Regions from separate parts of the Paraburkholderia sp. BR10936 genome, predicted to be linked through region 1. Evidence: riboswitches for the same ligand, from Rfam matches in the RefSeq annotation. Region 1 holds a riboswitch; the other holds the start of a gene.

Region 1 (4,414 bases):
GGCCGATCACGAGGTCCTCGGTGCAATACGGCAGCACCTTGAAGCCGTCCTTCACGAGGCGCGACGCGGCCTCGATCAGGCCGACCGGGTCGGGCTGCAGCGTGTAGTCGTCGCCGATCAGTTCGAGCTTGATCCAGTCGGTTTCGAAGACTTCGCGCGCCATGTGCGCCGTCGTCACCGCCTCGTTGACGGTGAGGCAGCCGGCCGTGTTCGGCAGGAGCGGCACGCCGTGGCGCTTGAGCAGATCGAAGAAGCCGGCCTCGGCGGTGCCCTCGTTCATCTGGCGGCGCAGCGCGACGGTGATCATGCCGGGGTGCGCGGCAGCCATGGAGTCGGCGAGCGATTGCAGCGACGGATAGCGCGACGTGCCGAGCAGCACGCGGCTCGCTAAGGTTTCGCCGTAGAGCGTGAGCGCGTCGGCAGTGGTTGTGGTGGTCATGGGTTGGAATCCTTGGCGGTGTCGTGAACGCGCTCGCCGTGTATGCGATGCGCGCGACCGGTGGCCTGGGCGAGCGAGGCTCAGCCGCCGGCCACGGGGCTCACGACGTCGAGGCGGTCGCCCGCCTGGAGCGAGCGCGCGCCATGCTGGGTACGCGCCACGAAATCGCCGTTCAGCGCGACGGCGAACGGCGGACGCGCGCCGAATGCGGTGAGCGCATCGGCGACAGTCGCGCCTTCGGGCAGCGTGATCGGCTTCTGGTTGATATGAATGTCCATGGCAAATACGTTCTCAAACTGCGGATTATTTCTGGTGAAGCGTCAGGCCGGCTCGTGCGCGCCCTGCGCGTGCAGCATGTCACCCCATCGCGACGCGCGGCGCAGCGACTCGAAGGAATCGGCATCGCTCACACGGGCATCGAGCAGCGCCTGGGCGAAGCGCGCGGCTTCGTCGGCGACTTCCGGCGCGATCATGAAGCCGTGCCGATAGAGACCGTTCACACGCAGCGTGGTCTTGCCGTCCCAGATGAGCGCCGGGCGGTGGTCGGGCAGCGTCGGGCGGCACTGCGTGTTCAACTCGAGGATGCGCGCCTCGCCGAACGCCGGATGCACCGCGAACGCCGCGCTCAGCAGTTCGAGCGCCGAGCGCACGCTCACCGGCGAGCGGTCCTCGCCTTCGATCTCGGTCGCGCCGATCACGAAGACATCGTGTTCCTTGGGCGCGATATAGAGCGGATAGCGCGGATGCAGGAGCCGCACCGGGCGCGTGAGCGTGATGCCCGGCGCGTGCACGCGCGCGACTTCGCCGCGAATGCCGCGCAACCCCGACAGCGCAGGTTTGGCGCCCAGCCCGCGGCAATCGATCGTCACGCGCGCGGGCGGCCGATTGGCCTCGTCGACCGTGGTGTGCCAGTGGGTTTCCACGCCGCGCGCAGCGAGCCCCGCCGCCAGAGCGGCCAGGGCCTGGCGATTGTCGAGCTGGCCCTCGCCTTCGAGCAGCCAGCCGCGCGCGAAGCGCCCCGCGAGCGCCGGTTCGGCGGCGTCGAGCTGCGCACCGGCGAGCGCGACGAAGTTGGCATCGGCGAGAGAACGCGGCGCGTTGGCGCGCACGCGTCGCTCGAAGAGCGGCGCTTCGGTGCGATCGGCGCTATGCCAGACCACGAGCGTGCCGTTGCGCTGGAAGAACACGGGCTCCGGCAACTCGGCCAGAATGCGCGGCCAGGTTTCGAGCGATGCGACGCCCAGCTCGGTAATGAGCATTTCGGCGACGGCAGCCTCCGCGAGCGGCGCGAGCATGGCCGCCGCGACCCAGGCTGCGGCTTCGCCGCCTTCGGGGCCGCCGCGCTCGTAAAGCGCGACGCGATGGCCCTCGCCGGCCAGACGCCATGCGACGAGCCGGCCGCTCAGGCCGCCGCCGAGCACGGCGAAGTCGGGCACGCTGCCCACGTCAGGGTTGCGGGCGCGGCTCATGACGACGCTCCGTCACGCAAGGCGAACGGCAAGGCGAACGCGATAAGAATCGGGGAACAAAGAGAATAGGCGGTCATCGTATCCTTTCCGTACGGCAGCAGCAGACGTACCCAAGGACGAAACCGGCTGGCAAGGCCGACCGTGGAGGCTATGCGGCGCAGACGGCCCGATACGGAATGCGTATACGAACCCAGGCGCCCAAAGCGCAGCCCGGCGGGAATCCTGGCGCCCCCGCCTTTTCAAAACCCAGGCTGGGCGCTCCGGTAAGACTTTCTGGAAACTTCCCGCGCCGGTATTACCCGGATCGGGTGCAAAGGGTTTCTCTCAGCCTCACTGGCGGCATGCCCGGCATACCGGTGAAGCACCCCTGTTTCGTCAACGACGATTAGACCACAAAACGCGCGCGGCCCGCAAACCTCGGCGGAACCGGGGGGCGTGGTCTGGCACAATGCCCTGAACCCGCCTCTTTCGCCTCGCGAGCCCGCGCGGTGAGACAATGAGCGCCACGCTACGGCGGCGCCAGCGTGCGCTTTTGTCTCCACGCCTCGCGCCGGTTTTGGCTCCGCCTGTGGCCCGTTAAGACTCACTTAAGCGCCCGACGACAGAATCGCTGCAAAAATCGCTGCAACGCTGCCGCCGTGCGGCGCGCGGCGCATGCCCCCAGCGGGCCGCCACACCTTCAGGACGCACATGACCAACCAACCTGCCCGCGCCACGCCCGATCAGAACGAGCATCAGAAGATCACCGCGTGGAGCCTGATCAAGCCCTACTGGGTCTCCGAGGAACGCTGGATCGCCTGGGGCCTGCTCGTCGCGATCATCGTGATGAACCTGCTCGTCGTGTGGATCAACGTGCGCCTGAACGGCTGGAGCGCGGAGTTCTACAACGCGTTGCAGGCCAAGGACGTCAAGCGCTTCCCGCCGCTGTTGATGACCTTCACCGAACTGGCGTTCGGCTTCATCATCCTCGCGGTGTATGGCCGCTATCTGCGCCAGATGCTCGGCTTTCGCTGGCGTCAGTGGCTCACCACGCGGTTCCTGAACGAGTGGCTCGGCAAGGGCGCGTTCTACCGCATCGAGCGCGACCGCCTCGCCGACAACCCCGACCAGCGGATCAGCGACGACCTCCAGTCGTTCGCCACGACCACGCTCTCGCTCACGCTCGACCTGCTCTCGACGGTCGTCACGCTCATCTCGTTCATCACGATCCTGTGGACGCTCGCGGGCGCGCTCACCGTCACGCTGGGCGGGCAGCCGCTCGCGATTCCGGGCTACATGGTGTGGGCCGCGGCGCTCTATGCCGTGTTCGGCTCGCTCGTGATCCAGAAGGTCGGCCACCCGCTCGTGTCGATCAACTACCAGCAACAAAAGGTAGAAGCGGACTTCCGCTTCGGCCTGATCCGCCTGCGCGAAAACGCCGAGCAGATCGCCCTCTACGACGGCATGGACACCGAGCGCAGCAACGCGCAGGGCCTCTTCGCGCACATCAAGGACAACTGGTGGCGCGTGATGAAATACACGAAGCGCCTCACCTTCGTGCTGAGCTTCTACGGCCAGATCGCCATCATCTTCCCGCTCGTGGTGGCCGCGCCGCGCTACTTCGCGGGCGCCTTCACGTTCGGCGTGCTGATGCAGATCTCGCAGGCGTTCGGCACCGTGAGCGACTCGTTCTCGTGGTTCATCAACAGTTACTCCACGCTGGTCGAATGGCGCGCTACCGTGAATCGTCTGCGCGAATTCGTGCGTGTGGTGCACTCGCCGCGTCTGAAGGAATCGGTCTCGCCCGCCACCGAGCACGGCGGCATCAACCTGCACTTCATCGACAACAACGAGCTCGCCACCGAGCATCTCAAGCTCTCGCTGCCCAACGGCACGCCGCTCTCGGAAGTGCGCGACATCGCCATCAAGCCGGGCTCGCGCTGGCTCGTGCGCGGCCCCTCGGGCGCAGGCAAGAGCACGCTGATGCGCGCGCTCGCGGGCCTCTGGCCCTTCGGCGAAGGCTCGATCGACGCCCCTGTCGATGCGCGCATGATGTTCATCCCGCAGCAGAGCTATCTGCCCATCGGCACGCTCAAGGCAGCGCTCACCTACCCGTCGCCCGCCGACGACTACAGCGACGAAGATTGCCGCGAAGCGCTGCGCGCCTGCCGCCTCGAAGAGTACGTGGATCGTCTCGGCGAATCGGCGCACTGGACGCGCGTGCTCTCGCCGGGCGAGCAGCAACGCCTTGCGGGCGCGCGCGTGCTGCTGCACAAGCCCGACTATCTGTTCCTCGACGAAGCGACGAGCGCGCTCGATCCCGACAACGAAAGCCGTCTCTACAAGCTGTTCATGGAACGTCTGCCCAAGGCAGCGATCGTGAGCGTCGCGCACCGTGAGTCGCTCGCGGCGTACCACCACGAAACGCTCGAGATCGAGCGCATGCCCGAAGAGCGGGTTGCCGCGTGAGCGCAAGCGCGCTGCGCGTCGTGCTGATCACGGGCGCGGGCTCGGGCATCGGCGCGGC
Region 2 (4,414 bases), on a different contig from region 1:
CGGTGCGGCGTGCGCTGGCACGCACGCTGCGCCTTCGACACCCTCATGCTAGCCACGCGACCCGTATCAGGGTGTGTGCGCTTGTCAGAGAGTTGTGGGAATCGTTAGTAAATGTTTCGGCGGGCGGCGAGCGCCCGCCGGGGCGTAGTGAGCCCTGAGTCAGCCCGAAGTCAGCGCTTACTGGCGCTGATAGATTTCGGCGCCTTGCTTGATGAACTCGACCGCCTTCACTTCCATGCCCTTCTTGAGGGCCTCGTCGTCGCTCACGCCTTGCCTGGCCGCGAAGTCGCGCACGTCCTGGGTGATCTTCATCGAGCAGAAGTGCGGGCCGCACATCGAGCAGAAGTGCGCGACCTTGGCCGAGTCCTTCGGCAGCGTTTCGTCGTGGAACTCGCGCGCCTTGTCCGGATCGAGGCCGAGGTTGAACTGGTCTTCCCAGCGGAACTCGAAGCGCGCCTTCGACAGTGCGTTGTCGCGCACCTGCGCGCCTGGGTGACCCTTCGCGAGATCGGCCGCATGCGCCGCGAGCTTGTACGTGATGATGCCTTCCTTCACGTCGTCCTTGTTGGGCAGGCCCAGGTGTTCCTTCGGCGTCACATAGCAGAGCATGGCCGTGCCGAACCAGCCAATCATCGCAGCGCCGATGCCCGAGGTGATATGGTCGTAGCCCGGCGCGATGTCGGTGGTGAGCGGCCCGAGCGTGTAGAAGGGCGCTTCCTTGCACCAGTCGAGCTGGAGATCCATGTTCTCCTTGATGAGCTGCATCGGCACGTGGCCCGGGCCTTCGATCATCACCTGCACGTCGTGCTTCCACGCGATCTGCGTGAGCTCGCCAAGCGTCTTCAGTTCGCCGAGTTGCGCTTCGTCATTGGCGTCGTAGATCGAGCCGGGACGCAGGCCGTCGCCGAGCGAGAAGCTCACGTCGTATGCCTTCATGATTTCGCAGATCTCTTCGAAATGCTCATAAATGAAGGACTCCTTGTGATGTGCGAGACACCACTTGGCCATGATCGACCCGCCGCGCGAGACGATGCCCGTCATGCGGTTCGCGGTGAGCGGCACGTATTGCAGACGCACGCCCGCGTGAATCGTGAAGTAGTCCACGCCCTGTTCGGCCTGCTCGATGAGCGTGTCGCGGAACATTTCCCACGTGAGGTCTTCGGCTTTGCCGTTGACCTTTTCGAGCGCCTGGTAGATCGGCACCGTGCCGATCGGCACCGGCGAGTTGCGGATGATCCACTCGCGCGTTTCGTGGATGTGCTTGCCGGTCGAGAGGTCCATGACCGTGTCGCCGCCCCAGCGGATCGCCCACGTCATCTTGTCGACTTCTTCGCCGATCGACGAAGTGACCGCCGAATTGCCGATGTTCGCGTTGATCTTCACGAGGAAGTTGCGGCCGATGATCATCGGCTCGCTTTCCGGGTGGTTGATGTTCGCCGGAATGATCGCGCGGCCGCGCGCGATTTCGTCGCGCACGAACTCGGGCGTGATTGCCTTGAGCGCGTTCTCGCCGAAAGCGGCTGCGCCGAACGCCTGGCCCGGATGCTGGCGGCCCATCATCGCCGCGAGCTTCGCGCCGTTCGGGCCACTCGCCTTGAGGCTTTCCAGATACTCGGCGCGGCGCTGGTTCTCGCGAATCGCGATGTATTCCATCTCCGGCGTGATGATGCCCTGACGCGCGTAGTGCATCTGCGTGACGTTCTTGCCGGCCTTCGCGCGGCGCGGCGTGCGGTGCAGGCCGGGGAAGCGCAGTTCGGCAGTCGCGGGGTCGGCGGCGCGCTCGCGGCCGTATTCGGAGGAGAGGCCCGGCAGCGCTTCGGTGTCGCCGCGCTTTTCGATCCAGCCCTGACGCAGCGCAGGCAGGCCCTCACGAATGTCGATCTTCGCTTCAGGGTCGGTGTACGGACCCGAGGTGTCGTAGACGTAGATCGGCGGATTCTTCTCGCCGCCGAAGCCCGTGGGCGTATCCGCCTGCGTGATCTCGCGCATCGGCACGCGGATATCGGGCTGCGAACCGGTCACGTAGATCTTGCGGGAATTGGGCAGCGGCGCGATCGCGGCTTCGTCGACGTGCGCGTTGGCGGAAATGAACTTCGGATTCGCGTTCATGCGTCTCTCTCTCCATGCAAAGCAAAGTGGGAACAGCGGCTTAGCAGGAGACGAGACGGAACGTGGACGGACTTCGCTGTGATGAGGTGAGGCGCTGAGCGATGTTGCGAAGTCCGGACGCTTCCCTGCGCTGGCATTATCCAGATCAGGTTCAAAGGGTATTTCTCACCCGCGAAATACGCTGCACGACTTTCGTTCGATGCGGCGCATGACGCAGGACCCCCGCGTAAGCAAGGCCAAACGATACACCGCGCTGCGACGATCTGGCAAGTGCCATCTCGCGCGCGATGTGCCAGGCGCGGGGTGTCGCGATGTGTAGTATGGGCCGAGCTTACAGCGTGAAATCCTTCGAAGCTTCCGGCTGAAACAGGATGCGCTCGATCTTCAGCGTTTCGACCGCGCCGCCCGGCGTCGTGAAGCGCACGGCGTTGCCGCGTTTCGCGCCGAGGAGCGCGAGACCCGCGGGTGAGAACACGTTCAGGCGCCCGGCGTCGACGTTCGCCTCATGCGGATAGACGACGGTGTACGTGAGGGATGCGCCGTTACGCTCGTCCACGAGCGTGACCTGCGAGTTCATCGTCACGACGTTGGCGGCCATGTCGCGCGATTCCACGATCACGGCGTGTTCGAGGAGTTCGTCGAGCATGGCCTGGCGCGCGGGCGCGGCGCCGGGTTCGGCGGCGCATTTTTCGAGGCGGGCGACATCGAGTTCGGTGAAGTAACGGATTTTCTTCGACATGGCAGTCTTCCTTGCGATCCAGAAAAGATTCGAGGTAACGGCGAGGGCTGGGAGCGAACTCGCGCAATCGGGCGCGGGCCGCAGCGGGGCGTAACGGCGGTGTAACGGATCGGCCCGGAGCCCGACCGACCGGCTCCGATGGGTTGGGGAGGCGGTTCAGTGCGGACGCCGGGCGGCGTAAAGCGGAGCGGAGAGAGTAGCTAGGGCGCGCGCTCGGGTGTCGAGAGGCCACAGCGCGGTTCGCTCGCGCTCGGCGCGTACGCGTGCCGACGCGCCGCGCAAATGACGCGGCGGCAAGGCGAATACGGGACGCGAAACGAGCGAAAGCATGGCGAGCGGCGTGTATGAAATCCGGTTGGTGAAAGTTAAGCGAAAGGTTTTGTCATGCTAGCACGGTCTTCCCAGCGCGGCGCAACGCGGCCGTTACACGGCAATATGGTGCGCGATCCACGGTCCTCGCTTGCGCCGCTCACACTGTGACGCGCACGCAACGAATCGCTGCGCATAAAGCATCCTGAAAGCATCCGCAACACCCGGCGTTGTTGCATAATGCGCTTCGCCCGTCCCCGGGTGTCCTTCGTACTCCGTTTTTTTTCGCGTTTTTGCGCATCTGCACCATGCCGTCGAGCTTCACACGTCCCGCCACCTTGCTGCCGGGGCGACCGCGGTCCTGCCTTTCACCTGCCGCGGTGAATTGACGATGCCTCCCCGTTTGCCTTTCCACGTGAACACTCAATCTTTTTTCGCCGGGGCCAAGCAGGTCGCAGCCGCGCTATGGCGTTTCGCGCGTGCCGTACGGCTGCCGCAATCGCGCACCGGGCGCGTTGCGCTCTCGCTCGCCGTCGTCTACTTCGTTTGGGGCTCGACGTATCTCGGCGTGAAAGTCGCGCTCGATTCTTTCCCGCCGCTCCTGCTTTCCGGCTTGCGCAATCTGCTCGCCGGGATCGGCCTGTTCGTCTTCGCCATGCGCCGGCGGCCCGTCATGCCAACGCTGCTCGAAGTGCGCAACGCGGGCGTGGTGGGCACGCTGCTCGTGGGCCTGTCGAGCGGCATGCTCGCCTACGGCATGCGTACCGTGGGCACTGGCAAGGCGGCCGTGATGGTCGCCACGGTGCCGCTCTTTGCGACCGTGATCTCGGCGGTCACCGGGCGGCGCGTGGCAAAGGCCGAATGGGCCGCGGTCGCGCTCGGCCTCGTCGGCATCGCCATCCTGAGCCACGGCGGCGCCGCGGCCGGCTCGGCGGGCGGCAGCCTCGCGATTCTCTGCGGCGCGCTCTTCTGGGCAATCGGCGCGCATCTGGCGGGCAAGCTCACGTTGCCGACCGATCTCTTCGTCGCGACGGCGCTGCAGATCGGCCTGGGCGGCGCCATTTCGACGACGGTCGCGTGGATCAGCGGCGAACGCATGGGCGAGCTGCATTTCCTGCCGCTCGTGGCGTTTCTCTACCTGCTTTTCATCGGCACGATGGCGGCCTACGTCGCTTATGGCTACCTGATCCGCCATACCAGCCCGCTCGTCGCGAGCAGTTGCATGTACGTGAATCCCGTTGTTGCCGTCGCACTCGG

Evidence for each region. A riboswitch is a leader RNA that binds a small molecule or an ion and turns the genes downstream of it on or off. The one in region 1 is predicted to bind thiamine pyrophosphate.
Region 2: it holds a riboswitch for thiamine pyrophosphate, as region 1 does, so the genes downstream of both, thiC (phosphomethylpyrimidine synthase ThiC) here and AB4Y36_RS38870 (FAD-dependent oxidoreductase) in region 1, are expected to answer to the same signal.

Annotation. Positions count from the first base shown of each region.
Region 1 is NZ_JBFRCM010000037.1:3,213-7,626, reverse strand. It holds gene AB4Y36_RS38880 (thiazole synthase) at 1-439, opposite strand, end outside; gene thiS (sulfur carrier protein ThiS) at 520-717, opposite strand; gene AB4Y36_RS38870 (FAD-dependent oxidoreductase) at 760-1,908, opposite strand; TPP riboswitch at 2,173-2,287, opposite strand; gene AB4Y36_RS38865 (ABC transporter ATP-binding protein/permease) at 2,599-4,356, shown strand; gene AB4Y36_RS38860 (SDR family NAD(P)-dependent oxidoreductase) at 4,353-4,414, shown strand, end outside.
Region 2 is NZ_JBFRCM010000004.1:115,992-120,405, forward strand. It holds gene thiC (phosphomethylpyrimidine synthase ThiC) at 178-2,109, opposite strand; TPP riboswitch at 2,214-2,343, opposite strand; gene AB4Y36_RS10065 (GreA/GreB family elongation factor) at 2,441-2,848, opposite strand; gene AB4Y36_RS10070 (EamA family transporter) at 3,648-4,414, shown strand, end outside.